3 regions of the Chlorobaculum tepidum TLS genome follow, and region 1 is predicted to be linked to each of the others. Evidence: riboswitches for the same ligand, from Rfam matches in the RefSeq annotation. Region 1 holds a riboswitch; each other region holds the start of a gene.
What was found. Region 1 has a riboswitch for cobalamin ahead of AYT24_RS02050 (TonB-dependent receptor plug domain-containing protein). Riboswitches for the same ligand answer to the same signal wherever they lie in the genome.

Region 1 (9,518 bases):
ATAATACAAGGCTCCGGTACGCGCTCCCTGACGGCTTGCAATGCAAAGCACGGTTTTATCGTAAAGGGCTATCGAAAAAGTAACCATCCCGAAAAGGAGAAGCAGAAAAATGGGAAGGATAAACGCAAATTCTACCATCACCGCACCCTTCTGAAATTGAGCATGCTTCGGCGCCTGCGCGTGACGCATGGCGGCGGTATTTGCGTGCATCCTGTTCATGTTATTTCGAGCCTTGAAGTTTTCCTTCGAGAAAAAGCCTATTTGGACCAGGCGGAACAAACCTGTCTGTCGGAAGCTCCGGCACGGTATCGCTTGCTTTGACCAGTGTCGGGCGAACAATGACGATGACCTCGACCTTTTCAGAATCCATCGAAGTGTGACGGAACAATGCGCCGAGCAGGGGAAGTTGACCCAGCAAAGGCACGGCCTCGATTGTTTCGGTAAGTTTGTCTTTCAGAAGGCCGCCGATAACAAGGTTCTGTCCCTCGTTCATTTCAACGGTGGTGGAAGCCGCACTGACTTTAAAGGCAGGCAAATTATACAGGCTTCCTGCAGATTGGAATTGCGAGTCGGGCTCAGAGACCTCGGGAGCAACCTTGAGCGAAATACGGCCTGCATCCAGCACGGTAGGAGTAAATCGCAACCCTACACCATAGGTGCGTTCCTGATAGTCGACTGCTCCGTTTCCTGTTGGGGTAGGTGTATAAATTTTGCCTCCAACCAGAAAATACCCTTCCTGACCACTCATGGCGACAATGGTGGGTTCAGCCAGCATTTTAATCCAGTTTTTTTGACTATCTGCTTCAACCTTAAGATTTCCGCTATTCTTCAGGAGGAGGTTGAGCGTTGCGTTGCTGACAAACCCTGTCATAAGGCTGCTGCCTGCGGTGCTGCCCACGCCTTGCGTCCAGCTGAAGCCCAGAGCTTCCATGTAGGACTTCGAAACTTCAGCAATGCGCACTTCGAGGCGGACCTGCTGCGGATCGCGTATTTTGAGAAGGTTGATAAAACCATGAATGCCGGAAGATGCCACTGTCGCAGCACCAGACATACCTGCGGCGCTGGCGACTCCAGTCATGCCTGATATACTGGTTCCCCCCGATGTGCCCGTCGCTGCCTCGCTTTTCTTGGTCAGGGTGGCTTCTGGGGTAACATCCGGAACTGTGCCCCCCAAAAAGGTTTTTACCAGGCGGATAGCGGTTTCAGCAGCCAAAGCGTTGGACACGGAACCAGCCAATACCAAGGCATCCCCTGAGGAGTATAGCTGAATATCGTGCTCTTTCGGCAAAACAGCTCTCAACAGGTCCTGTATGGGTTTGACATTCCGGCTGACAACCAGCGGAGCAGTGGTGAAGTTGCCGTTTTTGCCCCAGACAATAAGATTGGTAGCGCCTGTTTTTTTGCCCGACAGATAGAGTTCTGAGGGGCTGATCATAATAAAATCTGCAATGGCAGGGTCCCCCACAGCAACACGCTTGGCTGGCACGGCAAGCCGGTAGACCCTGGATTCACCTTCAGGAACAGAATAGCTCGAAGGTGCGTATGCAGAAAAATCCATCGCACTAGCGCGTACGCGTGAGTACTTTTTTGCCACGTACGCAGGAGCAGCCTTTTTAGCCGCAGGCGCAGGAGTGGTTTTTGGAGTTACAAATGCAGGGGCGGCTGTTTTGGCTACGGTTGCCGGTGCGACCTGTTTTGCGGGTGCAGGAGTAGCCTTTTTAGCTACGGGTTCCGATGCGACCACTGCAAGCACAGAGGCTGGAGAGGCCAGTACAACCACGGGAACTGCGCCAGCAAGTGCCACAAGAGCACTCATTCCGCAGGCCAGACGCTTTACGCATGTCAAATTCATGTCCATGTTGGCTTATGGTGTGGTAGCTTGTTGGCGGCTGATGCCGCGAATTTCTTCGACTCCACGGTATTGACGCGCCGGTACAGCTTGTGAAACCTGCGCCGGTGCAGCTTGTGAAGCCTGCACAGGTGCAGCTTGTTTAAACTGAGAAGATGTATTTGGAACACCACGCTGCGGGTAGACAACATCAGACAGACGGACGCCTACAGAGTTTACTACGGTGGTGTCAAGTTCGTTGCGCAGAACCAGGGAAAGCGCGCCGATGTTCCGGGCCAGATCCAGTTTTTCTGATTCTTGCGGTGAAAGCTCGAGGGTCACCGCGTTCACAACTTTCGGTTTGTCTTTTTCCGCAACGGTATCCTGCTCCACAGCCAATACCTTGACTTTCGACAGCACTATTCGGGAAAAAGGCTGGCCGCTGACATCTCTGCCGCTGACCAGAATATCCACATAACTGCCCGGAAGGGCAAATCCGGCAACCCCGACGACGTCATTCACACGAACACTAATGGCGCGCTTGCCTGCCGGGATTATCGAAGACAATCCGCCGGTCGCGCCGATTGGAGCCAGCTTACCAGGAAGAACAGGCTCACCGGGGATCATGGGAACCAAGGCAATTCGACCAACCACGTCCGCAGTACGGCTGAAGGCCTCTTGCGGCACAACTGAACCCGACCAACTGATCGCTTTGATTTGTCCTGCCAAAATAGGCCTGCCGGCGGCGATGGGCTGTTCCACAATGACTACACTGGGCCCTGAAGCCTTGGGGCCGCTCATCCAGCGGGCCGCGATGAAAGCCGTCATCGCACCCAAGGTGAGTGCGATGACAACAAAGATTGGTCGTTTCACTGTTAATCTGTAAAAGAGTTTTTACGTAGTAAACGCGTCTGTGCCTGGCCGGGCAACCAATTACGTCGTGAGATTGCTACCGACATAGCTGAAGACGGTCTTCAGGTTCGATCCAACAGTCAAAAGAACCGCAATGACCGCCACAGCAATCAAGGCGGCAATCAAGGCATACTCAATCATGGTTACACCTTTTTGCGATTTCACGCCAAAATACTGCTGTAAAAATCCACTTAATACAGCAACCCAGTAATCCACATACATTTTCAGCATGTTTGTTTCCTCCGTTTGTTTTGTTAAAAAGTTTAGTCAACCAGTTAATCGAAATTGTCAGCCTTTTTCCCGCAAACCTCATCGCGGTCAGCGCAACACAAAAAAAAGATTACACGCGCCTCTTGGCTGGCCAGCATGAACCGGTCTTACAGGCGAAGCCTCGAGACAATTCCTGGACACTCATAACAAAAAGTTAAAAAATGACAGCGTAACCTTTAAACGTCAAGCTTTAATACCCAAGGCATTTCCTTCATATATAAGATACACACTCACATATTAAGTAACCAAATTAAACACACCAAAACAAGCAATAAGCAATTTAAGAGCACGAAATAGGCCGGCCGGCGGCGATGGGCTGTTCCACAATGACTACACTGGGCCCTGAAGCCTTGGGGCCGCTCATCCAGCGGGCCGCGATGAAAGCCGTCATCGCACCCAAGGTGAGTGCGATGACAACAAAGATTGGTCGTTTCACTGTTAATCTGTAAAAGAGTTTTTACGTAGTAAACGCGCCTATGCCTGGCCGGGCAACCAATTACGTCGTGAGATTGCTACCGACATAGCTGAAGACGGTCTTCAGGTTCGATCCAACAGTCAAAAGAACCGCAATGACCGCCGTAGTAAACGCGCCTATGCCTGGCCGGGCAACCAATTACGTCGTGAGATTGCTACCGACATAGCTGAAGACGGTCTTCAGGTTCGATCCAACAGTCAAAAGAACCGCAATGACCGCCACAGCAATCAAGGAAGCAATCAAGGCGTACTCAATCATGGTTACACCTTTTTGCGATTTCACGCCAAAATACTGCTGTAAAAATCCACTTAATACAGCAACCCAGTAATCCACATACATTTTCAGCATGTTTGTTTCCTCCGTTTGTTTTGTTAAAAAGTTTAGTCAACCAGTTAATCGAAATTGTCAGCCTTTTTCCCGCAAACCTCATCGCGGTCAGCGCAACACAAAAAAAGATTACACGCGCCTCTTGGCTAGCCAGCATAAACCGGTCTTACAGGCGAAGCCTCGAGACAATTCCTGAGCACTCATAACAAAAAGTTAAAAAATGACAGCGTAACCTTTAAACGTCAAGCTTTAATTACGTCGTGAGATTGCTACCGACATAGCTGAAGACGGTCTGCAGGTTCGATCCAACAGTCAAAAGAACCGCAATGACCGCCACAGCAATCAAGGAAGCAATCAAGGCGTACTCAATCATGGTTACACCTTTTTGCGATTTCACGCCAAAATACTGCTGTAAAAATCCACTTAATACAGCAACATAGTAATCCACATACATTTTCAGCATGTTTGTTTCCTCCGTCTGTTTTGTTAAAAAGTTTAGTCAACCAGTTAATCGAAATTGTCAGTTTTTTCCCGCAAACCTCATCGCGGTCAGCGCAACACAAAAAAAGATTACACGCGCCTCTTGGCTGGCCAGCATGAACCGGTCTTACAGGCGAAGCCTCGAGACAATTCCTGGGCACTCATAACAAAAAGTTAAAAAATGACAGCGTAACCTTTAAACGTCAAGCTTTAATACCCAAGGCATTTCCTTCATATATAAGATACACACTCACATATTAAGTAACCAAATTAAACACACCAAAACAAGCAATAAGCAATTTAAGAGCACTTCATGTGACCGATCGTCAAAAAAATTAAAAGGGTCTGTAAGATAAAGTGTGTAAACGGTCGTAGTTTCCTATCATGTAACAAGGAGCAAAACTATGACCAGAAAGAAAAACAAGACCCCGGACATTCAGGGCGAGCTGATCGGGCAGCTTCTGCGAGAAAGCGGCAGCCCCCAAGCCCTTTTTGACAACGGTGGCCTGTTCGACCAGTTCAAAAAGCGCTTAATCGAAAAGGCACTCGAAGGTGAACTGGATGAACACCTCGGCTATCCCAAGCACACCCCGATCGTCCCATAAAGATGGCGAGCTGTCGCCCTGTTACCAACCTGGCTTACTCAAAACCGCAGACCGTCAGAAGCAGAAGAGGCAGTACCGTCACCAGTACTGCCTTTTTGATGAGATTGAATGCCATCATCTGCTGCGCCCGGCTCAGAAGGTGACGATGTATTTCATGCCGTACCAGCGGCCCGGCATGTTGTAGCCGGTTTTTTCGGCATAGTTTTCATCGAGAAGATTCTTGACCATCAGATCGACGCGGTTCTGAGCGTTGATCTTTATGCCAACCGTCGCATCAAACACTAATGCAGGTTCGTTTTTAATCACTAACACATTCGGTAACCGTCCATACGATCGATAATAGTTGTCTTCATAACTGGTACCCAGATAGCGACCACTGAGTCGCGCACTGAGTAGCCGGAAATCGTCATATTCGATGCCGAATGAACCAAGACCGTCCCGCACATACTTCATTGGACTCGTAACACCACCCATTGTGACATCATTCTCAAATTGATGCGTATAGTTTACGAAGCAGCGTAATGAGTAGCGGTAATCAGCCAAAGCTCCAAAGTCGTAGGACAGCTCGAACTCAAGTCCCCTGATCTTCGCGCTTCCCGCATTGACATAAGTCATGTAAGTCGTGCTGCCATCCGTTCTCTGTACTTGCGTAATAAAATCTTTAAAATCAGTATCATAGTAGGTCACATCGGCCCGCACTCCTTTTTTCGTGTCACTCCAGGTCAGACCGACATCCCACGTTCGGCTTGTTTCCGGCTCCAGATCGGGATTACCCCTGACCGTTCTTCCAAAAGAGTCAACATATTCACCAGCTTTCTGCAACCCCGAAGGCGCGACAAATGCTCGTCCGATACTCGAATGCACTTTCAATTCGGGAACAAAAGAGTACTGGAATGCCAGCGATGGACTGAAAAACCCGTCATGCTCTTTTTCGGTGTTCACATTGGGAACAAGCGGTGTATCAAGCAAACCGAATGTCGTTGCGTCGAATCGGACTCCGGGAGTGACAATCAGGCGATTATCAAGAAAAGAGAGCGCGGCTTGGGTAAACAGGCCAAAATCACTAGTTCTGCTGTCAGCGCTATACGGTCTTTGGGCAACATCCGGTGCACTGTACCGCCTGGTTTTGTACGTCTGGTTATCATAATCCAAACCGCCGGTTATACGGTGGTTGCCCAAAGCAATAACATCCTGCAACTGAAAGCCATACTCCTCAAAATCTCCCAGGTAATACGGGTAGATTTTACTCGGTTTATTCTGTGTAGCTTCGGTTTGCTTGAGATTGTTCGATTCGTCTTTTGACCAGTACGGCATGAATTTGATGCTGTGACGTCCTGCCGTACCGGTAAGCGAAAGATCTGCTGTTTTTCGATACACATCTTTCATACCCTCACCATAGTAGCCCCAGATAGAGCCGGGGGTATGTACGGATGGGGCATTGAAAAACGCACCGCGCAAATCGACTCTGAAATTGTCGTTCAACCGATAACCGACACGCATCATGCCCGAATTGGTCGAGTAGGTACTGTTGTGCATCGTATCAATGTCCCTTTCGAGAATCTGCGGATCGGGATTCGATATGAGCGTATTTTTTCCAACCTTGTAGTCTTCGCCCTGATTGAAGTAGCGGAAACCGATATCGAAATCGAACCGGTCACTGATCGAACCGCCGACGGCGGCATTGCCCTCGAAGGTTTCGAAACTTCCGTAGCCGAGCGAGGCCGTCCCCTTGATCGGGCCACGGGATTTCTTTGTAATAAAGTTGATGGTGCCTCCCATTCCTTTCGATCCATACAATGCCGATGATGGGCCTTTAATCACCTCGACCCGCTCGATCATGTTCATATCTACCGAGGCAAGATTGTACGTACCAAGAGGGCGGCCATCAAGGAGATAGGTAACGTACTGGGGATTGAGATATGAACCGTAATTTGGCACGAAGCCCCTCATCGATACGCCAGAAAGCACGCCCGGATACTCGATCACATCAACACCGGCAGTTTTTTGCAGCAACTCGGTGGCATTATCGGGATCGAGCGCCTCAATATCCTTGCTGGTAATCACCTCGACCTTGCGCGGGATGTTCTTGAGTTTTTCGTCTGTTCTGGTTGAGCTGACGACGATTTCATCGGCTACGTAGTCAGCCGAATCGGTTTTGGCAACTTCTTTTGCGGCAGCGTCCGGACGACAGACTGTCGAGAGCACGGCAAGCAGGCCTGCCATGCGGATGAATGACTTCGAAGGCTTTACAAAATTGCTTTTCATGATTAAACGGATTGTTGTTGGAATGTTTCTTTGTGTGTTGTGCAAGTCATCCACACACGGCCCATCACGGATGTGGCAACCTGCTGATCGTTTTCCGCGTCTCCTGACGATCCTTTTCCGTAAGGAAAAGGGAACGTTCGCTTCTGCCGGACGGAATCTTGTCGCCTCCGCCCGGCCACACGCGGCAATCGCGCTGTTTGTTGTCATGTTCGTATTCGCTCTCTTCCCGGAGCATTTACTGCATTACGGCAGGTCTTCTGACTCTCCCCTCGCTTCCGGCCTTCCCGGTTCGCGGGCGCGAACCAGTGGCCTCATCGGAAGCGATCGTCCGCCGACCCGATTGTGGCCGACGGGAGGATCACAGCAGCGGGCACTGTCCCGGATTTTCACCGGGTTCCCTTTTCATTCCGGCGCCCCACCGGGCACCGGAAACCGTAACTGAATTATTTATTGTCAGTTGCTACTTTTTCTTACTGCTTCTTTTCCGAAGAATCGACGCCAAGACGCCACTCCTGTTTCCAGCGTTCTACGTCTTTACCGGTGAAAATGTCGATGCGGCCTCCCTGGAACGATTCGTCAACATCGCCGATGCGCTCTTCGAGGTCGCCCTCGATGGAGAGCGCCGCCTGCCGCACCGCTTCGAGCAGATCGGGCCGAGCTTCCCAGAGGCCGCGTGCTTCGGCTTCGAGCAGGCGGCGGGTGATCTCTTCGAGCGCATAAGGGTTCTGCTGGCGAATCCACTCGCGGTTCTCGTCGTTCTGCACGAAGGTCTCGACGACACGCTCGAACACCCAGGTCTCGACTTCGCCCGTCGTGGCACTCCATTTGAAGAGGTTGTTGATCCGCGATGCGAACCCCTGCGCACCCTGAAAACCGTGCTCTTTCATCGAAGCGATCCACGACTCGTTGCAGAGCTTGGCCCGGACAGCGCGTTCGGCCTCTTCCCGAAAGTCGCGAATGTCGGGATTGCCGGGGCGGGTGGCGTCGGCCCACCAGGTCTTCGCCGGTTTGCCGGAGAGCACTTGCGCGGCGGCAGCCATTCCCCCGGCGCTGGCCGCGTAGCAGCCGCAGTCGAGCGCGTCGTACTCTTCGGAGGTCTGCTTGATGAAGGAGACTTCGACTTTGGCCAATTGCCTGCTGAACACGCCGTACGCCTTTACGCCGTGGTCGAGCTGCTCGCCGCCATAAGCGTAGCCTGAGTGGTTGATATAGGTTTCGGCCAGATCGCGCCGGTCGTTCCAGGCCGAGGCGTCGAGCGCGAGCGCCACGCCGTTGGCATAGGCGCCGGGTGGCGATGAAAAGACGCGGTAGAGTGACAGGCGCTGCATGAGCGAAGCGTCCATCTGTTCGGCGTGGGACTCCTGCAAAGCGGCAAGCTGTTCGAGCGTGTGCTTGCGCACGAAGTTCATTTCCGGCGACTCCTCTTCAAGGGCGCTGACGGCGGCGACCGCCTTGTCGATCAGCGCAAGGAAGTGCGGCACCATGTCGCGGACGATGCTGCTGGTTTCGATGGTCACGTCGATCCTCGGCCTCGGCATCGAGACGCCGTCGATACTCACCGTCAGCTCGTCGAGCGGGATCACCTCGATACCGTTCACCCTGCCATTCGATTGCCGCACCGGCCTGACCCCCATGAGGGCAAAGATTTGCGAAAGCAGTTCGCCGTCCGATTTGAAGGCATCCGAGCTCCAGAGGCTCATGCCGATGCTTTCGGGAAAGCGCCCCTCCTCTCGATGGAATTTTTGCAGCACCATGTCGGCCATGCCCGAACCGATTGTCCATGCGGTTTCGGTTGGCATGGTCATGATGTCGGCAGCGTAGAAGTTCCTGCCGGTGGGCAGCACGTCGGCCTTGCCAGAAGAGGGGGCGTCGCCGAGACCGGCTTCGATGTAGCGCCCGGAGAGCGCCCGGATGACGTTGGTCAGTTCGTCGCCTGCCCGCCCGATCCCCTCGGCGGTTTTCAGACACCACGCCTTGAGCGCATCCGGCAAGGCCTCGGCAGCGTCGCGGATGGCCTGTTCGCCCTGAGAAGGATCGAGCAGTGCCGCGAACAGTTCGGAGGCTTTCATGAAGTCGTCGCCGCCGAGCCCTGGATGCAGCCCGGCAACCTCGGCCAGGGAGGGATACTCGTCGCCGAGTCGCGGCAGAGCAGCCGTCAGCATGGAGGCGACACCCTCAACCGGCGGAGGCTCGCCGAACCGGTGCATCCCGTCGGGCACCATCGACTGCTTCACCAGACCGATCCTGCGCGAGAGGCGCTCGACCTCGTCGAGCAAGTGAGCCGTGGTAGCATTTTCCGGCAGGAATCGCAAGTTGACAGCCAGCTCGAGCAGCTCCTCCTGCAACGCCTCCATGC
Region 2 (9,518 bases), 430 kb from region 1:
TTCGGCGTCGTTGACGTAGATTTCGGGCCACGGCGGAAGGATGAAGACCGTGCGTTCGTAGCGGCACCGGCGGTGAACGTCGAGCCAGCTTTCCTGGATGTCGATGCCGCGCTCGAGCAGGTAGCCGAAGATGTCGGGGATGGCGCGGTCGAAGAAGCAGCGTTCGCCAGCCTCTTCGGCGTGGTCGTGCTGGAGGAGCATCTCCGTGAAGGCGAGGCGGGCGAACGCTTCGAGGTCGTTCCAGGGCATCACGCCGTTCGGGCGGCGTGCTTCGCGGCGGATCAGCTCTCGCGAGACCTCCGGGTAGCAGCGCTGGCCGCGCGCTTCGAGCGCTTCGATAAGCGTACTTTTGCCGCTGCCCGGCCCGCCAGTGATGACGTAGCGGCGCGTCGTTGCCGTTTTGCTCGCGATCATTTTTTACCTCAACACGTCGAACCAGTTAGCAAGGTAGTCGTGCTCGCCCCAGTAGAGGTGAAGGTACGAGGCGATGGTGTTGCCGACGCGGAAAAGTTTTGTCCCGACCTGTTGGCCGCGGGCGTTGCGGATTTCGGCGATGGTGTCGATTTCGCCCTGCCGCCAGATGCGGGAGTAGTGGAATTCGTGGCCTCGCAGCTCCACGCCGTCCGCTCCCGCCGGATACACCTTGCGGTAGCCGAGCGTGAGGCGGGCTTCCTGCATGGTGGTATCGAGGTCGAGTACGCCGCACATCGGGTGGGCTGCGCCATCGGCGAGTGTGAGCGTTTTGCCGAGGTACATCAGGCCGCCGCACTCGGCCCAGGTTGCGCCTCTGTTGCGGCACCATTCGGCGATGGCTTTGCGCATCGTTTTGTTCGCCGCCAGCGCTTCGGCGTGCAGCTCCGGGTAGCCTCCAGCGAGGTAAACGAGGTCGGCCTTGGGCAGCTCGCGGTCGTGCAGCGGACTGAAAAAGCGCACTTCGCCATACCGCTTTAGCGTTTCGAGGTTGTCGTGGTAGATGAAGTTGAATGCTTCGTCCCGTGCTACGGCGATCACCTTGTCCAGCTTTTTCGTCACTGGTTGTGCTTGTTCGATTTCAGGCAGTTCGATCCGCGCCACGTCGAGCAGCCGCTCGATATTCACCGTTTTTTCGATGTGTTCGGCCATCGCGTCGATGAGCTTTTCGCGGTCGTACTCCGCCGAGGTGTTGAGGCCGAGGTGGCGCTCGCTGATCGTAATATCGCTGTTGCGCGGCAGATAGCCGAGCGGCTCGACGCCAACGTCTTTTGCGGCGGCTTCGAGGTGGCTGTAGTGCGACGCACTGCCGACGCGGTTAAAGATGACGCCCGCAACCTTCACCGAGGGGTCGAAATGCTTGAAGCCGTACAGAATCGGCGCTGCGGAGTAGGCTATCTTCGAGCCGTCGATCACCATGATGACCGGCAAGCCAAGCAGCGCGGCGATCTCGGCGCTGCTGCCGTCCGATTTTTCGGCCCCGTCGAACAGCCCCATCACCCCTTCGATCACCGAAATATCTGCCGATGCCGCGTTGCGTGCGAAGAGCGAGCGCACGTGCTCTTTCGAGGCCATGAAGGTGTCGAGGTTGAGGCCCGGTCGCGCTGTTTCTCCTGTCGAGGCGGCCATCGCGTGCAGCATCGTGTCGAGGTAGTCCGGGCCGCACTTGAAGGGCTGCACGGCCATACCGCGCCGCGCGAAGAGGCGCAACAGACCGAGGGTGATCGTTGTTTTGCCGGAGCCGCTCGACGGCGCGGCGACGAGGAACGCCCGGCTCTGTCGGGTATTGATCGTCGCGTTCCTCTTGGTCGTGGCGTTACTGTTCATTGCTCTCGATCAGCTTTTTCATTCCGGCGATGCCTTCGAGGATGCGCGGTCCGGGGCGCAGGTAGAGACGGTTGTCGAAGTTGTCATAGACCCGATTGTTGCGCACGGCGCTGATGCCCTGCCAGCCGGGGCGCTTTTTCACATTGTCGGCTGCCGGGGTCTGGTTCGCCATGTACATGCAGGCGATCAGGTCGGGATTTTGGCGGATGACCCACTCGGGCGAGACCTCGAAATATTCCTTCTCGACCGCGTCGCCAATGTTGCGGCCACCGGCAAGCGCGATCAGTTGCGATACGAAACTGTTGCTCCCGCCTGTCCAGAGAGGATCGTTCCAGATTTCAAGATAGATGCGCATTTTGTGCTGTTTCGCGTCAGCCTCTTTTCGATACTTCGCCAGCCCTTGCTCGATCACCGTCGCGAGGCTGTCCGCCTGCCGTGTGTGGCCGGTGAGCGTGCCGAGCTTGCGGAGCGCGGCGGGCAGTTCTTTGGGATCCTGACAGCGGATGTGCTCGCGGCGGATATGCATCTCTTCCATTTTTTTTGCCGTTTGATCGTCGGCCAGATCGACGTCCAGCACGAGGTCAGGATTCATCGAAGCGAGCATCTCCAGCGACGGGCGTCCGAAGGAGCCGACCACCGGTACTTTTTTGGCTTCGGCGGGCCAGTCGCACGCGCTGGTTCTGCCGACAAGCTGTGGCCCCGCACCGATGGCGTAAAGCATCTCGGTCAGGCTCGGCGCAAGGCTGACGATGCGCTGCGGCGCTTGCGATTTCGTCGGCTCTGTTTTGTCGGAAGCCTGCGGTTTCGAACACCCTGCCAGCGTTTGCAGGCAGAGGGCGAGAAGGATGAAAAGGGGAGTCAGGCGGTTACTTTTCGAGCGAACGGGCATAGTGTTGCAGGACAAGGTTATGGGTGAAAGCGATCGGCATCGAAAGTGCATCGTCGAGCGCGAACCACGCCATGTCGGCGACCTCCTCTGGTTGCGACTGCAACGCGCCCGATCCGGTTCCGGCAAACACCAGCGCCACGGCGTGGAAGTTGTGCTCCGGGAATATCTCCTCGAACCAGCCGACGAACGTTTCCGGTGCAAAGTCGAGGTTCGTCTCCTCCTTTACTTCGCGAACGACGGCATTTTCGACAGATTCGTAATCATCGATATGCCCGCCGGGAAGGCACCAATGATCCTTGAACGGATTGACGTTCCGCCTGGTGAGCAGGATGGTCGAACGCTCGCTTTCCGAGGGGTGGATGATGGCGCCGACGGTAGCTTTGGGCATGAGCAAGAGAGTTGAGGATTTGATGCACCTGCGAGAAATCACCTGCAAGATAGTGCAGGGGGTTTTTCAGGGCAAGCGGTTTTCGTGGGGGGGGGATTGGCGAAGAGTGGGTGGTGCGGGACTGTGTATTGCACTGCTGTTCGAGAAGTTTTTTCGCAATCAATTAACTTTTTGGTTTTTCGCAGAATTTCGTGAGTAAATGGTGAATATGGGTCAATCGACTGAGGCACGGCCAAAACGAATGCGCTTTGCAAAGAGTGTCCGGCCAAAGGATTAATCACATTAATGCTTTATCATATGATGAGTTATACATGTCTTTGACCGAACTGTTAAACTTGTTCATCAGGGATGGTCATGTGAGCATCCTTCATGCCACCCACGAAATTCTGCGAAGAACCAAAAAAACTGAGCTGTAACGAACTGAATGAATCTGCATACAAAAACCTGGGTACAGCGGTTGCCTGTGCCGATAGATGTGGCGTGGGACTTTTTCTCACAACCGGGTAATCTTGCCCGGATCACGCCGCCCGAAATGATGCTGAAGGCCGAGGGCGGCAATGCGGGAACGGCAATCTATGAAGGCATGAAGCTGAATTTCGTGCTCTATCCCTTTATGATGATTCCCGTGCGGTGGACGACCGAAATCATGAAGGTTTCCAAGCCCGATTTCTTCGAGGATCGGCAGCTGTCCGGGCCTTACGAGCAGTGGTATCATCGTCACCTCTTCCGCGATATCGAGGGCGGCACGGAGATGACCGACATTGTGGAGTATGCGCTGCCGTTCGACCTTTTTGGCGAAGTGGTCGAGGCGCTGATCGTCGGGCCTCGGCTTGACGAGGTGTTCGAGTACCGGCGGTGCAGGGTCGCTGAAATTCTGGGCGAGATGGCGTCTGAAACGCGCTGAAAACAGATACGGAAGATGATGGAATCGCAATCCGTACTATCGAATTTCCTGCTGTTCGCGGGCGGCCTCGCGGTGTTTCTGCTGGGAATGAAGTCTCTCAGCGCCGGACTGCGGAAGGCTTCGAGCGGACGGGTCGCGCATCTGCTCTCCACAATTACCGGCAACCCGGTGTCGGCGTTGCTGTCGGGCGTGGCGGCGACCGTGGCCGTGCAGTCGAGCAGCATGGTGATGCTGACGCTGATCGGGCTGGTGCAGTCGCAGATTCTCACCTTTTCGCAGTCGCTTGGCGTGGTACTTGGCGCGGAGATCGGCACCACCATGATGGCGCAGCTCATCGCCTTTTCGCCGGGTGAGTTCGGATTGCCTCTTTTCGCCCTCGGCTTTTTCCTGTCGCTCATTCGTCGGCAGCGTGTGCTCTCTCTTTTCGGCGAGGCGATCTCCGGTCTCGGTTTGCTCTTTTTTGGCCTCAAGCTCATGGGCATGGCGGTTGAACCGCTGCAATCGAGCCCGCAGTTTCTCTCCATTCTGACCACGCTCGATAATCCCCTGCTTTGCGTGCTTGCCGGTGCGGTCATGACGGCGATTATCCAGAGCAGCGGGGCGTTCATCGCCATTCTCATCACGATGGCGCAGCAGGGTGTGCTGACCCTCGAAGTGGCCGTGCCGCTGATGTTCGGGGCCAACATCGGCACCTGCATCACGGCGGCCATTGGCAGCGCCGGAAGCGTTCGCCCCGCCCGGCGGGTCTTTCTTGCGCAGCTCATGTTCAACGTCACCTACGTCATCGTCTTTCTCATCTTTCTGCCGCCCTGGCTCGACCTGATCCGCGCCATTTCGCCTTCCGATGCCGCCGGAGGGCTGGCGAGGCAGATCGCCAATGCCCACACCTTCTCCAACCTGTTCATGGCGTTGCTGTTTCTGCCGTTTCTGCCGCAGTTCGGGCGGATGCTTGTCAAGCTGCTGCCCGACGATCCCGATGAGATGGGGCGGATTCCTGCGGTGTGGCATCTGCGCACCTCGGCACTCGCCACTCCCGAGGTGGCGGTTGGGCTGGCCCGACTGGAGATTTCGCGCATGAACAAGATTCTCGGACGGATGGCAAGCGCGCTGCCCGTGCCATTCATTGGTGGCGGGAACGGGCGTGACCTCATCTACAAGCGGCTTGGGGTGAGCGAGGGGCTGATGATGCGCGAGGAGAAGCTCGATTTTCTGGAGCAGAAGGTTACTGCGTACCTGATCCGCGTCATGCAGGAGGCGGTCGGCGAGCCGCTGATCCGGGAGGCCGCGGCGCTGATGGCGCTGGCCAAGGAGATCGAGTCGGCAGGCGATGTGGTCGAAACCCTGCTGGCCGATTTTCCGTCGGGAAAGCTCAATGTCGGCTTGACCGCAGAGGGAAAGGCGGAGATCGAGCGGCTGCACGAACAGGTGTGCCGCGAGATCGCGGCCATGAACCTGGCCATCGAGGAGATGAGTCCCCGCAGGGCCTCGGCGGTGATCGAAGAGGGCAAGGCGTTCGACCGCATCTTTTTCGATCTTGGATTTTCGCACATGCGGCGCATCAAGAGCCGTTCCGAATCGGAGCGCACGCACGACCTGCATATGGAGCTGCTCCGGGCGCTCGACGTGCTGCATCATCAGGCCATGTCGATGGCACGCACCATCGTTGGCATGACTGCCGACCGCAATGCGTGAGTCGCTTGTAATTGCGATGGAAAATCGTAAATTCCGCCCACAAAGAAGATGTTCTTTCACATGATTAGCTGGTGCCGGTTTTAAAGCCGGAGAATAGGGAAGTACGTGAGATTCGTACACTGTACCCGCAACTGTACAACGGAAAACTGCCGCTGGCAGGTATGGCCACATGCCTCAAAGCCGCAGCCGGTGCACGTCACTGCCAGGCTCCTCCACGGAGCGGGCGGGAAGGCTGCATCGATTCAAGCCGTAAAGTCAGGAGACCTGCCAGTTACTCTTTGCTCGGAAACAAGACTACGGGTTAATAGTCAGGCAAAGCACTTCCGGTTTATCCAAAGACCAACAGCATCGTTTTCAGAATCCGTGCTCTCTGGCGGTATTTTCCGTTGAGCGCGGCTTTCGTCAGTCCGTTCGATCCATGCTGTGTTCTGGTGCCGGTTCAGTCCTTTTCCTCTATCCCTGTCTGTTGATGATTCAGTTAATTCAACACAGGACAACACCATGAACAGAAGAACGCTCGCCATCGTCATGGCGGCAATGCTCGCCAGCCCCACGCTCCACGCCGCCGAGACCGGTTCGGACTATCTCGGTAATGAAATCGTCGTCACGTCGAGCCGTGTGCCGCAGCCGAAAAAAGAGCTGACCTCGAACGTTACGATCATCACCAAAGAGGAGATTAACGAGTCGTCGGCCAACGATCTCAGTGAACTTCTCGCGGAGAAAAATCTTGGACAGATTCAAAAGTATCCTGGAACCTTGACCTCCGTTGGCATCCGCGGTTTCAGGACTGAATCCCACGGCAATGATCTCATGGGCAAGGTGCTTGTACTGCTCGACGGCCGCCGCGCCGGTACCGGAAACCTCGCCAAGATCATGACAGCCAACGTCGAGCGCATCGAAATCATTAGGGGGCCTGCCGCCGTGCAGTACGGTTCTGCGGCGATTGGCGGCGTGATCAACGTGATTACGGCCAAAGGTTCGGGCGCGCCGTCGGCGTCGATCGAGCAGAAAATCGGCAGCAACGATTTCTCCATGACCGAGGCGACCATTCAGGGAAAATCCGGACGCTTCGACTATTCAGGCAGCATCTCGAAATCCGATTCTGGGAGCTACAAGACGGCCAAAGGCGAGACCTACCAGAACACCGGCTACCACGACCAGAAGATGGCGAGCCTGAATGTTGGTTACGAGATTGCCGACGGCCAGCGGATCGGCATGATCGTTCACTCCTTCGATGTGGACAAGGCCGGCTCTCCGGGCTATTTCAGCTTGCCCGATCTCAATGCCTATACGGTTCAGAACAACCACTCCGTCGATTTCAGGTACGATGGTACGACCTCCAGCCGTACTCTTTCATGGATGGCTCGCTACTTCACCGGAAAGGACGAGTATCGCTATGTCGATCCGAACTGGGGTGAAAGCACCAACAATGTTGACCAGCAAGGGGCGCAGGCACAGGTTTCCTGGCAGCCGGGTGCCCTCAGGCTTACAGCCGGATTTGACTGGTTGAAATACGAGCTCGATTCCACTTCGGCGCCCACATGGGCCTCTTATGAAAATCCGGCCGGTTTTCTTCTCGGCAAATATGGCCTGTTCGACGAGCGCCTGATTCTTACCGCAGGCGTGCGTTACGATGATTATCATGTTGACATGAAGGAAGGCGAGGGCACGTCGAAGAGCAGGGACAACTTCGCGCATCAGGCCGGAGTGGCGTGGCAGGCAACCGATTTCCTCAAGCTCAGAGGTTCGTATGCCGAAGGCTTCAGGATGCCGTCGGCGCGTGAGCTTGCCGCCCATATCACTAGCTGGGGGACGACCTATATCGGCAATCCCGATCTCAAACCGGAATCGAGCGAGACGTATGAAGTCGGCATGGACCTTACCTGGAAAGGGCTCAATGGCTCGCTGACCTGGTTCAGCACCGACTACAAGGATATGATTCAGACCAAAGCGATTGCCCCAACGACCTACACCTATATCAATGTTGGCAGCTCGACGGTATCCGGAATCGAAGCTGAGCTTTCGAAGGTGTTTGCACTCGAGGGTTCTTCGTGGACGCTTGAACCATATGCCGGGTACACCTACCTCTTGCGGTATCGTGACAACCAGACCGGTGACGACCTGCTCTACACGCCGCAGTGGAACGCCAGCACCGGACTGAGAGTGCATGATGGGTGCGGGTTCAACGGCGCGTTCAACCTTGCCTACACAGGCAAGACTCTCGTTCAGAACTGGGAGACCGGCTTTGGCGAGGTGGTGCCGAAAGGCGGATTTACGGTGGTTGATCTTTCCGTATCGAAGAAGTTTCCGTTCGGAGGCAAGGGCGTGAAAGGGCCGGGAATCACGGTCAGGGCGGAGATTAACAACCTTTTTGACCGCGAGTACCAGTATGTCAAGGGCTATCCGATGCCTGGCCGCACCTTTGTTTTTGGTCTGAAGGCGGACATTTGATCCATGCTGTCATCAACAGAAACCGGTAAATCATTGCCGGTCATGAAACAGTTGATGTTTGTGCTGCTGCTCCTGCTTTTCGCGGGAGCGGCATCCGGGTCGGAGGGGCGCATCGTCAGCCAGTCGCCCTACATTACCGACACCTTGTGTGCGCTCGGTCTCGCCAATCGCATCGCCGGGGTGAGCCGCTATGGCGACCTCGACCTGCCGAAGACCGGCGGCGTGATCGATTCCGACCCGGCGGCCATCGCGGCGCTGCATCCCGGCTCTCTCTTTCTCTCCGACTGGACAAGCCGCGATGTTTGCAAGCGGGTGAGGCCTGCGGGCGCGAAGTGCGTCGTGCTCCAGAAGGAGGGCTACGAATGCCCCGTGCGGATTCCCGAGGGCGACTACCAGATCGTGCGCCTCGATGGCCTGCATTTTGTGTCGCCATCGCCAAAAATTCTCGAAGGACTCGCGGATCTGCAATGGCAGTTCGGCAGTCGGAATAAGAAAAATGAATCGAAATGACCATCACTACTTCCGAGCGCAACGCGCTCTACAAAGTCATTTACAGCCGCCGCGACGTGCGCGGCCAGTACCTGCCCGATCCGGTGCCGGAGGAGGTTCTCCGGCGGGTGCTCGATGCAGCGCACCACGCGCCGAGCGTCGGCTTCATGCAGCCGTGGGACTTCGTTGTTGTACATGATCTTGCCGTTCGCAAGCAGATCAAGGAGGGCTTTGAAGTCGCTCACGCCGAGGCTGCCGAAATGTTCGAGGGCGAGAAGCGCGAGCAGTATCGCACCTTCAAGCTCGAAGGCATTCTTGAAGCGCCGGTTGGCATCTGCGTCACCTGCGACCGCAGCCGCAGCGGCGAGGTGGTGATCGGGCGCACGGCCAATCCGGAGATGGATCTGTACAGCTCGGTTTGTGCGGTGCAGAACCTGTGGCTCGCCGCGCGCGCGGAAAATCTCGGCGTCGGCTGGGTGAGCATCATCCACCACGACCATGTGCGCCGGGTACTCGGCATTCCGGAGCACATCGTGCCGGTGGCGTGGCTCTGCATCGGTTACGTAAGCTTTTTCCACGAAGCGCCGGAGCTGGAGCAGGCCGGTTGGCTGCCGCGCCTTGCACTCGACGACCTGCTGCACCAGGAGCAATGGTAACTGATTTCGTAACGCCCATGACCAATATCGCCATACTCGGTACCGCCTCGGACGTCGGCAAGAGCATCGTGGCCACCGCGCTGTGCCGCATTTTCAGCAACGCGGGAGTCGATGTGGCGCCCTACAAGGCGCAGAACATGTCGAATAATTCAGGCGTCACGCCGGATGGTTTCGAGATGGGCCGGGCGCAGATCGTGCAGGCGCAGGCCGCTCGTGTCGCGCCCCACGCCGACATGAATCCGGTGCTGCTCA
Region 3 (9,518 bases), 140 kb from region 1:
CTTTCACTCCGGCCTACGCTCCTCTTCAACCGTCGAGGAGTTTTTTTATTTCATTATTTTGACAGATCGATATGACCATAGCGACCGATATGCACAAAGAGGCGGCGGGCCTTTCGACCGAAGCGCTGCTCCGGCGGGTGCAGGCTCTCAAGAAGGAGATGAACGCGATTATCCTTGCCCACTACTACACCCTGCCGGAAATCCAGCAGGCGGCGGACATCGTGGGCGACAGCCTCGCCCTGGCGCGGGCGGCGGAGAAGACGTCGGCGGACGTGATCGTTTTCGCCGGGGTGTACTTCATGGCCGAGACCGCCAAGATTCTCAATCCTGGCAAGATGGTGCTCATGCCCGATCCGGGCGCGGGCTGCCCGCTGGCCGACAGTTGCCCGGAGGAGGAGTTCCGCGCCTTCCGCCAGGCGCATCCCGACGCCATTGCCATTACCTACGTCAACTCGTCGGCGGCGATCAAGAAGCTTTCGGACATCATCTGCACCTCGTCGAACGCCGAGCATATCGTGCGGCAGATTCCGCCGGAGCAGCAGATCATCTTCGGTCCTGACCGCAACCTCGGCGCATGGGTGATGAAGCGCACCGGGCGCGACATGCTGCTCTGGCAGGGCTTCTGCTATGTGCACGACGCCTACTCCGAGGTTTACATGATCCAAGCCAAGGCGATGTATCCGGATGCGGAATTGATCGCTCATCCCGAGTGCCGCGAGGAGGTGCTGCGTCAGGCTTCGTTCGTTGGCTCGACCTCGGCCCTGCTCGATTACACCGAAAAGAGTCCGCGCAAAAGCTTCATCGTGGCAACCGAGCCGGGCATTCTTTACGAAATGGAGAAACGCTCGCCGGGCAAGGTTTTCATTCCTGCGCCCAAAGACCCGGCCAATCCGCGCAGCGTCTGCAAGCAGATGAAGCAGAACACGCTTGACAAGCTCTATCTCTGCATGGTGAACCGCTCGCCCGAGATCACCGTTGACGAGAGCCTGCGCGAAGGGGCGCTGAAGTCGATCAAAAGAATGCTCGAAATGTCCGCCTGACCTGCCGTCGCCGGGCGCCACTCCGCTCACCGGAAGTCGCGGCCCGGCAAAATCTCTGACCGTTCAGCCCTCCGCTGTTGCCGCTCATCCCCGTTTCTGCGTATCTTGTTTGCGCAAGAGCTGTTTCGCTTTCCAACCCTTTCAGCAGGAACCATCATGCGCTCGCCGCTCCTTCGTATCGTCGCCATCTCGGCGCTCTTCTGCGCCCAGCCGTTCCAGCCCGAAGCCAACGCCTGGCACGACAAAACCCATCTCACCATCGCCGAGGCCGCCGGGTTCGACCTCTGGTACAGCGCCGCCGCGCCCGATGTGGCCAAGTCGAAAGAGATGTTCAGTCCGGTCGAAAGCCCGAATCACTACTACAATAACAACGCCAACAAGCGGGTCACTCCTGAAATGGTCATGGCGCAGGTTGAACGCTACAACCGGCCCAACGACGACGAAGGGCATCTGTACGGCGCGATCATCGGTTCGGTCAGGGAGTATCAGTCGATGAAAAAGAGCGGCAAATATGCGAAGTATCCGCTGGTCTACTGCGCCCACTATTGCGGCGACCTCTCGATGCCACTGCACAACACCCGCTACGACGACTTCAACAAAGAGCGCCACAGCATCAACGACGGTATCATCGAGAACAGTGTGCGCCACAACATCGGCTACATCCAGCGCATGATGCGGCCTCCCGTCATCGACAGCGAGGCCGACCTGGCGCGCGAGATCGCCGCCGTCGCCGAATCGGCCCGCAAGCTCGGCATGAAGATGCGGAAGGAAAATCGCGACATGACCGTCGATGAAGCTTACACGCAGGTGACGCGGAGCGCCTCGCTCTTCAACGCCATTCTCGCCTGGCTCGAAAGAACGCAGAAGACGGCGGGCGAAAGAACCGTGACCGTAACGAACTGATTTTCAATAAGTTGCATGGCTGAAAAGAAACATCTCGACAGGCTGAAAGCTGGAGTCGCAAGCTGGAACCACTGGCGCAAAGCGCAGCCGGAAGTCCGGCCCGACCTCAGCCAGGCCGATTTCAGCGCCGCCGACCTGAAAGGCATCGATCTTTCGGAGGCCGACCTCGTCGGCGCGACTTTCGCGAAAGCGACGCTCTCCGGCGCGGATTTGCGCGGGGCCGATCTTCGCGGAGCCGACCTGTCGGGCGCGCGGCTCGACGGCGTCAATCTGAGCCGCAGCACCATCGATCTCTCCACGCGCTACGATGGCGTGACCGGATGCCAGATCGGCGTCAACGGCCTCTACTCGCCATCGACCGACTCGGCGGCCCTGATGCGCCTCGATCCGCCCGGCAACTCCATGCAGGGCGCCAACGCCGAGGCGGTCGTCGAAAGTTTGCGCCAAGCGCGCAAGCTGCACACCTTTTCGGTGATTCTTGCCGGAATCGCGATGCTTTTCATCGTCATCAAGCCCAAAACCATCACCCTGCCATATCTGGCCGGATCGTTCAAGTTTGATGACTTCAGCTATGCTTTTCTGGCCACCATTCTCTCGGCGGCGCTCCTGAGCCAGGTGGTTTCATTCATCGACTCGGCGCTGCAAGGCGCGCGCTACCTCAACGACCGCCGCGCGGCGATGCTGGTCGGCCACTTTCCGTGGCTGCTCTCCAAATACGAAAGCGACCCGGCGAACAAGCGTCAGTCAAGGGTCCTGCGCTTTTTTATGATTTTTCATCCGCTGATCTACCTCTACTTTTTCGTCCAGTGGAGTGCGCTCGCCATCGGCGACTGGGATTCGGTCATCCGGCACTACCAGCAGATGCCGATTATTTTTGGCGAATACCTCCTGCCGGTCGTCTATGTCATTCTGATCCGCATCTGCCTGCACCTCTTCCGTCTCTCCGAAGGTTTCCAGAAGCCGATCCTTTTCGACGCCGAAACCGAACGCAGCCGCCGCACCGACATGGAACGCCTTACCGAAGCCATCGAGCGCCAGTCCGCCCTTACCGCCGAGCTGGTGGATGTACTGAAAAAGAGGGAGGGGAAGAGTTGAGCGTTGAGCGCGAGAAAATGAAGAACGGCTTTACCGTCTCTAAACTGTTGTGCAGCATGAGCAGATTTGCAGTTGTTCCGATACGCCGCGTGAGTGTTTTGTTCATCTTTTCGATCATCCTGCTGTTTGCGGATGGCGGAAATGCCATGTCCCGCATGCAGCCTCCGGACGGCGTGGTGGCCGGTGTGGTTAACGCCTTCGGTTCGAGAGATGCTGTCCGGTTGAACCGCTTTGTCCATCCAAAACAAGGCGTGGTCGTCATCTACCGCCAAGGCGTTTTCAATGTATTCAAAGCCGTTTCGCGGATCGATTTCAGAAAGCCGGTTCCCGAATACTTCCCTTATCCAAAAATCAGGGGCGGTGCGCCTCTCAGGTACGCGGCGTTGCCGGTGTATGATTGCGGGCGCGAGGCCTGGTCGAAAACCGGCCTGTTTTGCGACCCAAAACACCGGGATGTTTTGTTGAGCACCATGGCGATTAACCTGAAGCGGAGCGGACTGAAGGAGATTTCGCAGGAAACGATCGACCGCTTTCGAGCGCTCGAAGCGAAAAGCGTTCGCGTTGTGCTGGTTGACGTGAATGGAAACGATCTGGTGTTTTACTTGACGAGAATCGGCGAGCGCTGGTATTTGACCATCCTCGACCGTGTCTCCAGCGATTGCAGTGCTTGATTATGGAAAGATGATTTGTGCGGCTGGGTTTTTGAAAAGAAGCGTTCCCGGAGAAATCGATAAAAATTACTGGAGCACCATTCTTTTCTGTCATGCTGAGCGAAGCGAAGCATCCAGCTCTGCAACGGCGTTGCTTCGGGTAGTTTTAATGCCGGAATCACGTTTTTTGCTTCGTTAAAGCGTATCTTTTTATGCGTCGTTTGTACTTATAACATTTCACAGGTTTACCCCAACCCATCTTGCCACTATCATCACTTGCGGCCATCAATGAAGTGCATCTTCAGCCTCTTCGAAGGCTGCTAGAAGCCGATCCTTTTCGACGCTGAAACCGAGCGCAACCGCCAGCCGCACCGATCGATATGGAACGCCTCACCGAAGCCTTTGAAAGCCAGGTCATGCTTATCGCCGAGCTGGTCGAGCTGCTGAGAAAGCGGGAGGAGAAGAGGGGAGAGTGAGGAATGATGAGTTATGAATGATGAATTGGGGAAGAGCGAGAGAGCTCACATTGTAGAATCAACATGTTTTGTCAGCCTGTCAGTGAGCGAACAGGCGAATGGTTCCGATACTCGACATTGACAAAATGGTAGCAATAGGCTTCGTGGTTTGCGTTAAATCAATAAAACCAGTTACAAGGAGAATCATATGTCAAAAACCGCATTGCTTCCCACGGTAACAGCTGTGCGCATGGTTTGGGCCATGTCGGGCAAGTTTTCCAATGATGCTCCTTCGCAAACCATGGCTACCTACGTCGAAGATGTGCTGAAGGGTATTGAAGAGCAGGCACCGCAAATTAGCTCTGACGAACGCAGTTATGTGACGAGCGCCGTCGCCACGATGAAAGCCAGTCTGCGCAGCATCGATGTTATTTCCAAGGGGCGTGACCTTAATTTTAAGGAAAACGAGAAGCTGCGTAGCGCTTATCTTGAATCGGTAAAAGAAAGTCTGGATTTTGGAAATAAAGCCCAGGACTTTCTTAAGTCACTGCCTGCGATGACCATTGCGGGCGCGGGAGGGGTGACGGTGGCGCAATATTTTTTTAAAGCATCCACTTTCGAGCTTTGGGGATTCGGTCTTATACTCACAGGCATTGGGTATTTTTTCAATCAGTATATAGTGCTCTGGGTGCGCCGGAAAAAGCAGATGCTTTATGTGACCCAGGATTATGAGCGAGGACTGTACTACGAACAGTACCTTGACCGTGTACGCCTGGTTCTGCTTGCTCTTTTTCTTGATCTTGAGCGGATTCACAAGCGGGTATTCAGAGAGAACTATGAGGCGGACACCACATCGGTTGCAGTTCAATCGATTATCGACGACATTTTGTCCGGGGTTCGCTCAACTTTTTGCCCGTACGCTTACAAACATATGGCTGAGAAAAAAGTGACCCCTGAGTTGTGGACTCTGTGCGAAAGCGGTATTCGCAAGGCAGTGGAGAACTGCCCACTGTGGGAAGGGGGACAGCAGAGTGAAAACCGTATCGACAGTTTGTAATTATGGCCAAAACCGTTCTTGTTACCGGCGCGTCCGGGTTTATCGGGTCGCATCTGGTGGGGCGGTGCTTGGCGGATGGCTGTCGCGTGAAGGCGCTGGTGCGGAAGGGGAATGCATGCATCGATTCGCTGCGGGCTTCCGGTGTGGAGGTCATCGAGGGGGATGTGCGTGATGCCACCGCGGTCGATGCCGCCGTGCGTGAGAGTGACCTCGTGCTGCATGCTGCTGCGCTGACCTCCGACTGGGGGAAGATGCAGGAGTTCATCGACATCAACGTTGGCGGTACGCGCAACGTGTGCGAAGCGTCGCTTCGGCATGGTGTCGGACGGCTGGTGCATGTCAGTTCGTTCGAGTGTTTTGATCACCACTTGCTTGGCCGCATCGACGAGCAGACCCCCTACAAGGCGCGGAAGCAGTCCTATCCCGATACGAAAATCGGCGGCACAAACGAGGTGTGGGCGGCCATAAAGCGGGGGCTTTCAGCAAGCATTCTCTACCCGGTGTGGGTCTATGGCCCCGGTGACCGGACGCTGTTTCCGCTGCTGGCCGACAGCATCCTCCGGCGGCAACTCTTTTTCTGGGCGCGCAACGCGCCGATGAGCATGATTTATATCGACAACCTCGTCGATCTGACGATGCTGGCCGCCTCCCGTCCGGAAGCGGTGGGCGAGGCGTTCATGGCCTGCGACGGCGAGGCGATCACTTTCGAGGAGGTGTGCCGGCGCGTTGCCGTGGCGATTGGCTCGCCGGTGCCATCGCTTCACCTGCCGTTTGGCATGGTTCGGTCCGTTGCCGGGGTGATGGAGTTTGTCTGGCGGATCGCCGGAAGTAAGAAGCGTCCGCTCCTCACCCGGCAGGCGGTTGATGTGCTCGCCTCGCGGGCGCTGGCCGACGTGTCGAAAGCCCGCACGATGCTTGGCTGGCAAAGCCACGTGCCGCAGGAGGAGGGAATCCGTCGCACGCTGGAGTGGCTGGTGACGGTCGATCCGGCGCGGTGGAAGGTGAAATAATGTTTCGCCTCCGCCAGAAAAAAAGTTGTTTCCGGGGCTTCGCCCGTAAAGCGTTTTGGTGTCCGCATCGCGCGGGTTTACCCTCGTTAAGTCACCCGTCTGGCAGCCGGAAAATTACCCTCCGGCGTTGTCTGCCTTCCAAAAAATCGTTACCATTGATGAGTTCTTTCAGCATTACGGTGCCGGATGAAAGATGCCGGATAATAGGGAAGTGCGTGTGAATCGCACACTGTGCCCGCAACTGTAAGATGGTATGTCGCGCGACGACAGGAGCAGCTCTGCTTTTGTGGCCGTTGCGGATCGGGTGTATCCACTCCGCCAACCTCTGATAACCACGGGGAATGCGGGGGAAGGCTGCCCGGAGGAAAACGTCGAAGTAATTTCGCAGCCATCGAAGTCAGGAGACCTGCCGTAGTGGTTGGCGCCGAATGGCTCCGGGAACAGAGCTTGGCGACCCGTTCAACGATCGAAACCTGGTTATTCCTCGATCTTTTTTCGTCAGTTCGCCCAAGCTGTTTCCTCAGTATGGCGGGGTGGTTTATATTGCGTTGAGCAATCTCACCGTCACGATACGCAACGGCATCCTCTGTGTGCTGACGTCAGGTAAGTCTTGGAATAAAAAGGATTTATCTATCAACAACCAATTATCGATTCTGGAGACTCCACATGAAAATCGCCCGCCTGTTCACTTCCCCTGGTGAAAACGTCTATGACCGTTTCGACTACACGCTCAGAACCTCCGTGCTGCGCAATACGGACGGTTCGAAGGTCTTCGAAATGAATAATGTCGAAGTGCCGGTATCATGGTCGCAGGTTGCCGCCGACATTCTGGCGCAGAAATATTTCCGCAAGACCGGTGTGCCACAGCGTGATGCCGAGGGCAATCTTGTCATCGGCGCGGACGGCCTTCCGGTGACTGGCAGCGAGAACTCCATCAAGCAGGTTGCGCACCGCATGGTGGGCTGCTGGCAGGATTGGGGAAAGCGGTACAACTACTTTGACAGCGATGAGGACGCACAGGCATTTTATGACGAGGTAGTCTACATGCTGCTGGCGCAGATGGCCGCGCCGAACTCGCCGCAGTGGTTCAACACCGGTCTCCAGTTTGCCTACGGCATCAATGGCCCGGCGCAGGGACACTTCTACGTCGATCCGGAGACGGGCGAAATCCGCGAGTCGGAAGACGCCTACAGCCGCCCGCAGGCGCACGCCTGTTTCATCCAGTCGGTCAAGGACGATCTGGTCAACGAGGGCGGCATTTTCGACCTGGCCGTGCGCGAGGCTCGCGTCTTTAAGTTCGGCAGTGGTTCCGGCACCAACTACTCCAACCTTCGCGGCTCGGGCGAAAAGCTCAGCGGCGGTGGTAGTTCGTCGGGTTTGATGAGCTTTCTGAAAATCTTCGATTCGGCGGCTGGCGCCATCAAATCGGGCGGCACCACGCGCCGCGCAGCCAAGATGGTCATCGTCGACATCGATCATCCGGATGTTGAAAAGTTCATCGAGTGGAAGGCCAAGGAGGAGGACAAGGTGGCCTCGATGGTGGCTGGTTCCAAAATCTGTTCGCGCTTCCTGAAAGCGATCGTCGATGAGGCGCTCAAGGGCGGCACCGACCGTCAGGAGAACGAGATGCTCAACACCCTCATCAAGAACGCCCTGCATCGCGGCGTACCGATGAGCTACATTTTGCGCGTGCTGGCGCTGGTCGAGCAGGGTTACACGACCCTCGATTTCGAAGAGTACGACACGCATTACGAGTCCGAGGCCTACCAGACCGTCGGCGGTCAGAACTCCAACAATAGCGTCCGCGTGACCAACGAGTTCATGAAGGCAGTGCAGAACGACGAAATGTGGGTGCTTCGCGAGCGCACCACCGGCAAGGAGGCCCGTGCCGTGCGCGCCCGTGACCTTTGGGAGAAGATCGTGATGAGCGCCTGGAAGTGCGCCGACCCCGGCCTTCAGTTCGACTCGACCATCAACGAGTGGCACACCTGTCCGAAGAGTGGCCGTATCAATGCCAGCAACCCGTGCTCGGAGTACATGTTCCTCGACGATACGGCCTGCAACCTCGCCAGTCTGAACCTCGCTCATTTCCTCGACGAAGAGACCGGCAAGATCAAAATCACCGAACTCCAGCATGCTTCGGCACTCTGGACAGTGGTGCTTGAAATTTCGGTACTGATGGCTCACTTCCCGTCTAAAGACATCGCCCGCCTGAGCTACGAGTTCCGCACGCTTGGCCTCGGTTTCGCCAACCTCGGGCGCGTCCTGATGGTGCTCGGCATTCCCTACGACTCGCCGCGCGCCCTCGCCATCGCGGGCGGCATCGCGGCGATCATGACGGGTCAGGCATACGTCACCTCCGCCGACATGGCCAAGGAACTCGGCGCGTTCGCCCGCTACCGCGAGAACAGCGACGACATGCTGCGCGTCATTCGCAACCACAGTCGCGCCGCGCGCAACAGCTCGGAGGAGGAGTACGAAGGGCTGGTCGTCAAACCTCGCGGCATAGACTCCGAGTACTGCCCGAAGGAGCTGTTCGAGGCCGCCGGAAAGGTGTGGGACGAGGCGCTAAAGAAGGGCAAGAAGTACGGTTTCCGCAACGCGCAGGTGAGTGTGATCGCTCCGACCGGCACCATCGGCCTCGTTATGGATTGCGATACCACGGGCATCGAGCCGGAGTTTGCCATCGTCAAGTTCAAGAAGCTCGCGGGCGGCGGCTACTTCAAGATCGTCAACCAGTCGGTGCACAAGGCGCTTGCCCGCCTCGGCTACTCCGACAAGCAGATCGAGGAGATCGAGAAGTATTGCAAAGGCCACGGCACCCTGCGCGGATGCCCCGGCATCAACCATCAGTGGCTCAAAAGCCGCGGCTTTACTGACGAAAAGATCGAAGCGGTCGAAAAGCAGCTTGAAAGCGTTTTCGATATCCGTTTCGCCTTCAACAAGTGGATCATCGGCGAGGAGTTCTGCCACTCCCTCGGCTTCACCGAAGAGCAGCTCAACGAACCTTCGTTCGACATGCTGAGCGAGCTTGGCGCGACGGAGGAGGACATCGAGGCGGCTAACGACTACGTCTGCGGCACCATGATGATCGAGGGCGCGCCGCACCTCAAACCGGAGCACCTGCCGGTTTTCGACTGCGCCAGCACCTGCGGCCGCAAAGGCAAGCGCTACATCAACCACATGGCGCACGTGCGCATGATGTCCGCCGTGCAGCCTTTTATCTCGGGGGCGATCTCCAAAACGGTCAACATGCCCAGCAGCGCTACCACCGCTGAAATTGGTGACGTCTATGAGGCCGCATGGCA

Region 2: it holds a riboswitch for cobalamin, as region 1 does, so the genes downstream of both, AYT24_RS04295 (TonB-dependent receptor plug domain-containing protein) here and AYT24_RS02050 (TonB-dependent receptor plug domain-containing protein) in region 1, are expected to answer to the same signal.
Region 3: it holds a riboswitch for cobalamin, as region 1 does, so the genes downstream of both, AYT24_RS02720 (hypothetical protein) here and AYT24_RS02050 (TonB-dependent receptor plug domain-containing protein) in region 1, are expected to answer to the same signal.

What each region holds. Positions count from the first base shown of each region.
Region 1 covers NC_002932.3:441,845-451,362, reverse strand. Annotated here, with positions in the region: gene AYT24_RS02085 (TadE/TadG family type IV pilus assembly protein) at 1-210, opposite strand, end outside; gene AYT24_RS02080 (type II and III secretion system protein family protein) at 221-1,858, opposite strand; gene cpaB (Flp pilus assembly protein CpaB) at 1,865-2,701, opposite strand; gene AYT24_RS02070 (Flp family type IVb pilin) at 2,762-2,971, opposite strand; gene AYT24_RS02065 (Flp family type IVb pilin) at 3,624-3,833, opposite strand; gene AYT24_RS02060 (Flp family type IVb pilin) at 4,066-4,275, opposite strand; gene AYT24_RS02055 (transposase) at 4,697-4,897, shown strand; gene AYT24_RS02050 (TonB-dependent receptor plug domain-containing protein) at 5,030-7,162, opposite strand; cobalamin riboswitch at 7,392-7,614, opposite strand; gene AYT24_RS02045 (cobaltochelatase subunit CobN) at 7,633-9,518, opposite strand, start outside.
Region 2 covers NC_002932.3:876,834-886,351, forward strand. Annotated here, with positions in the region: gene AYT24_RS04265 (AAA family ATPase) at 1-414, opposite strand, end outside; gene AYT24_RS04270 (cobyrinate a,c-diamide synthase) at 418-1,797, opposite strand; gene AYT24_RS04275 (cobalamin-binding protein) at 1,787-2,686, opposite strand; gene AYT24_RS04280 (NUDIX hydrolase) at 2,664-3,074, opposite strand; gene AYT24_RS04285 (SRPBCC family protein) at 3,499-3,978, shown strand; gene AYT24_RS04290 (Na/Pi cotransporter family protein) at 3,994-5,670, shown strand; cobalamin riboswitch at 5,723-5,957, shown strand; gene AYT24_RS04295 (TonB-dependent receptor plug domain-containing protein) at 6,172-8,121, shown strand; gene AYT24_RS04300 (hypothetical protein) at 8,164-8,631, shown strand; gene bluB (5,6-dimethylbenzimidazole synthase) at 8,628-9,266, shown strand; gene AYT24_RS04310 (cobyric acid synthase) at 9,284-9,518, shown strand, end outside.
Region 3 covers NC_002932.3:577,793-587,310, forward strand. Annotated here, with positions in the region: gene nadA (quinolinate synthase NadA) at 72-1,040, shown strand; gene AYT24_RS02695 (hypothetical protein) at 1,197-1,943, shown strand; gene AYT24_RS02700 (pentapeptide repeat-containing protein) at 1,959-3,038, shown strand; gene AYT24_RS02705 (hypothetical protein) at 3,095-3,709, shown strand; gene AYT24_RS02710 (hypothetical protein) at 4,352-5,200, shown strand; gene AYT24_RS02715 (SDR family NAD(P)-dependent oxidoreductase) at 5,203-6,210, shown strand; cobalamin riboswitch at 6,371-6,639, shown strand; gene AYT24_RS02720 (hypothetical protein) at 6,639-6,911, shown strand; gene AYT24_RS02725 (vitamin B12-dependent ribonucleotide reductase) at 6,877-9,518, shown strand, end outside.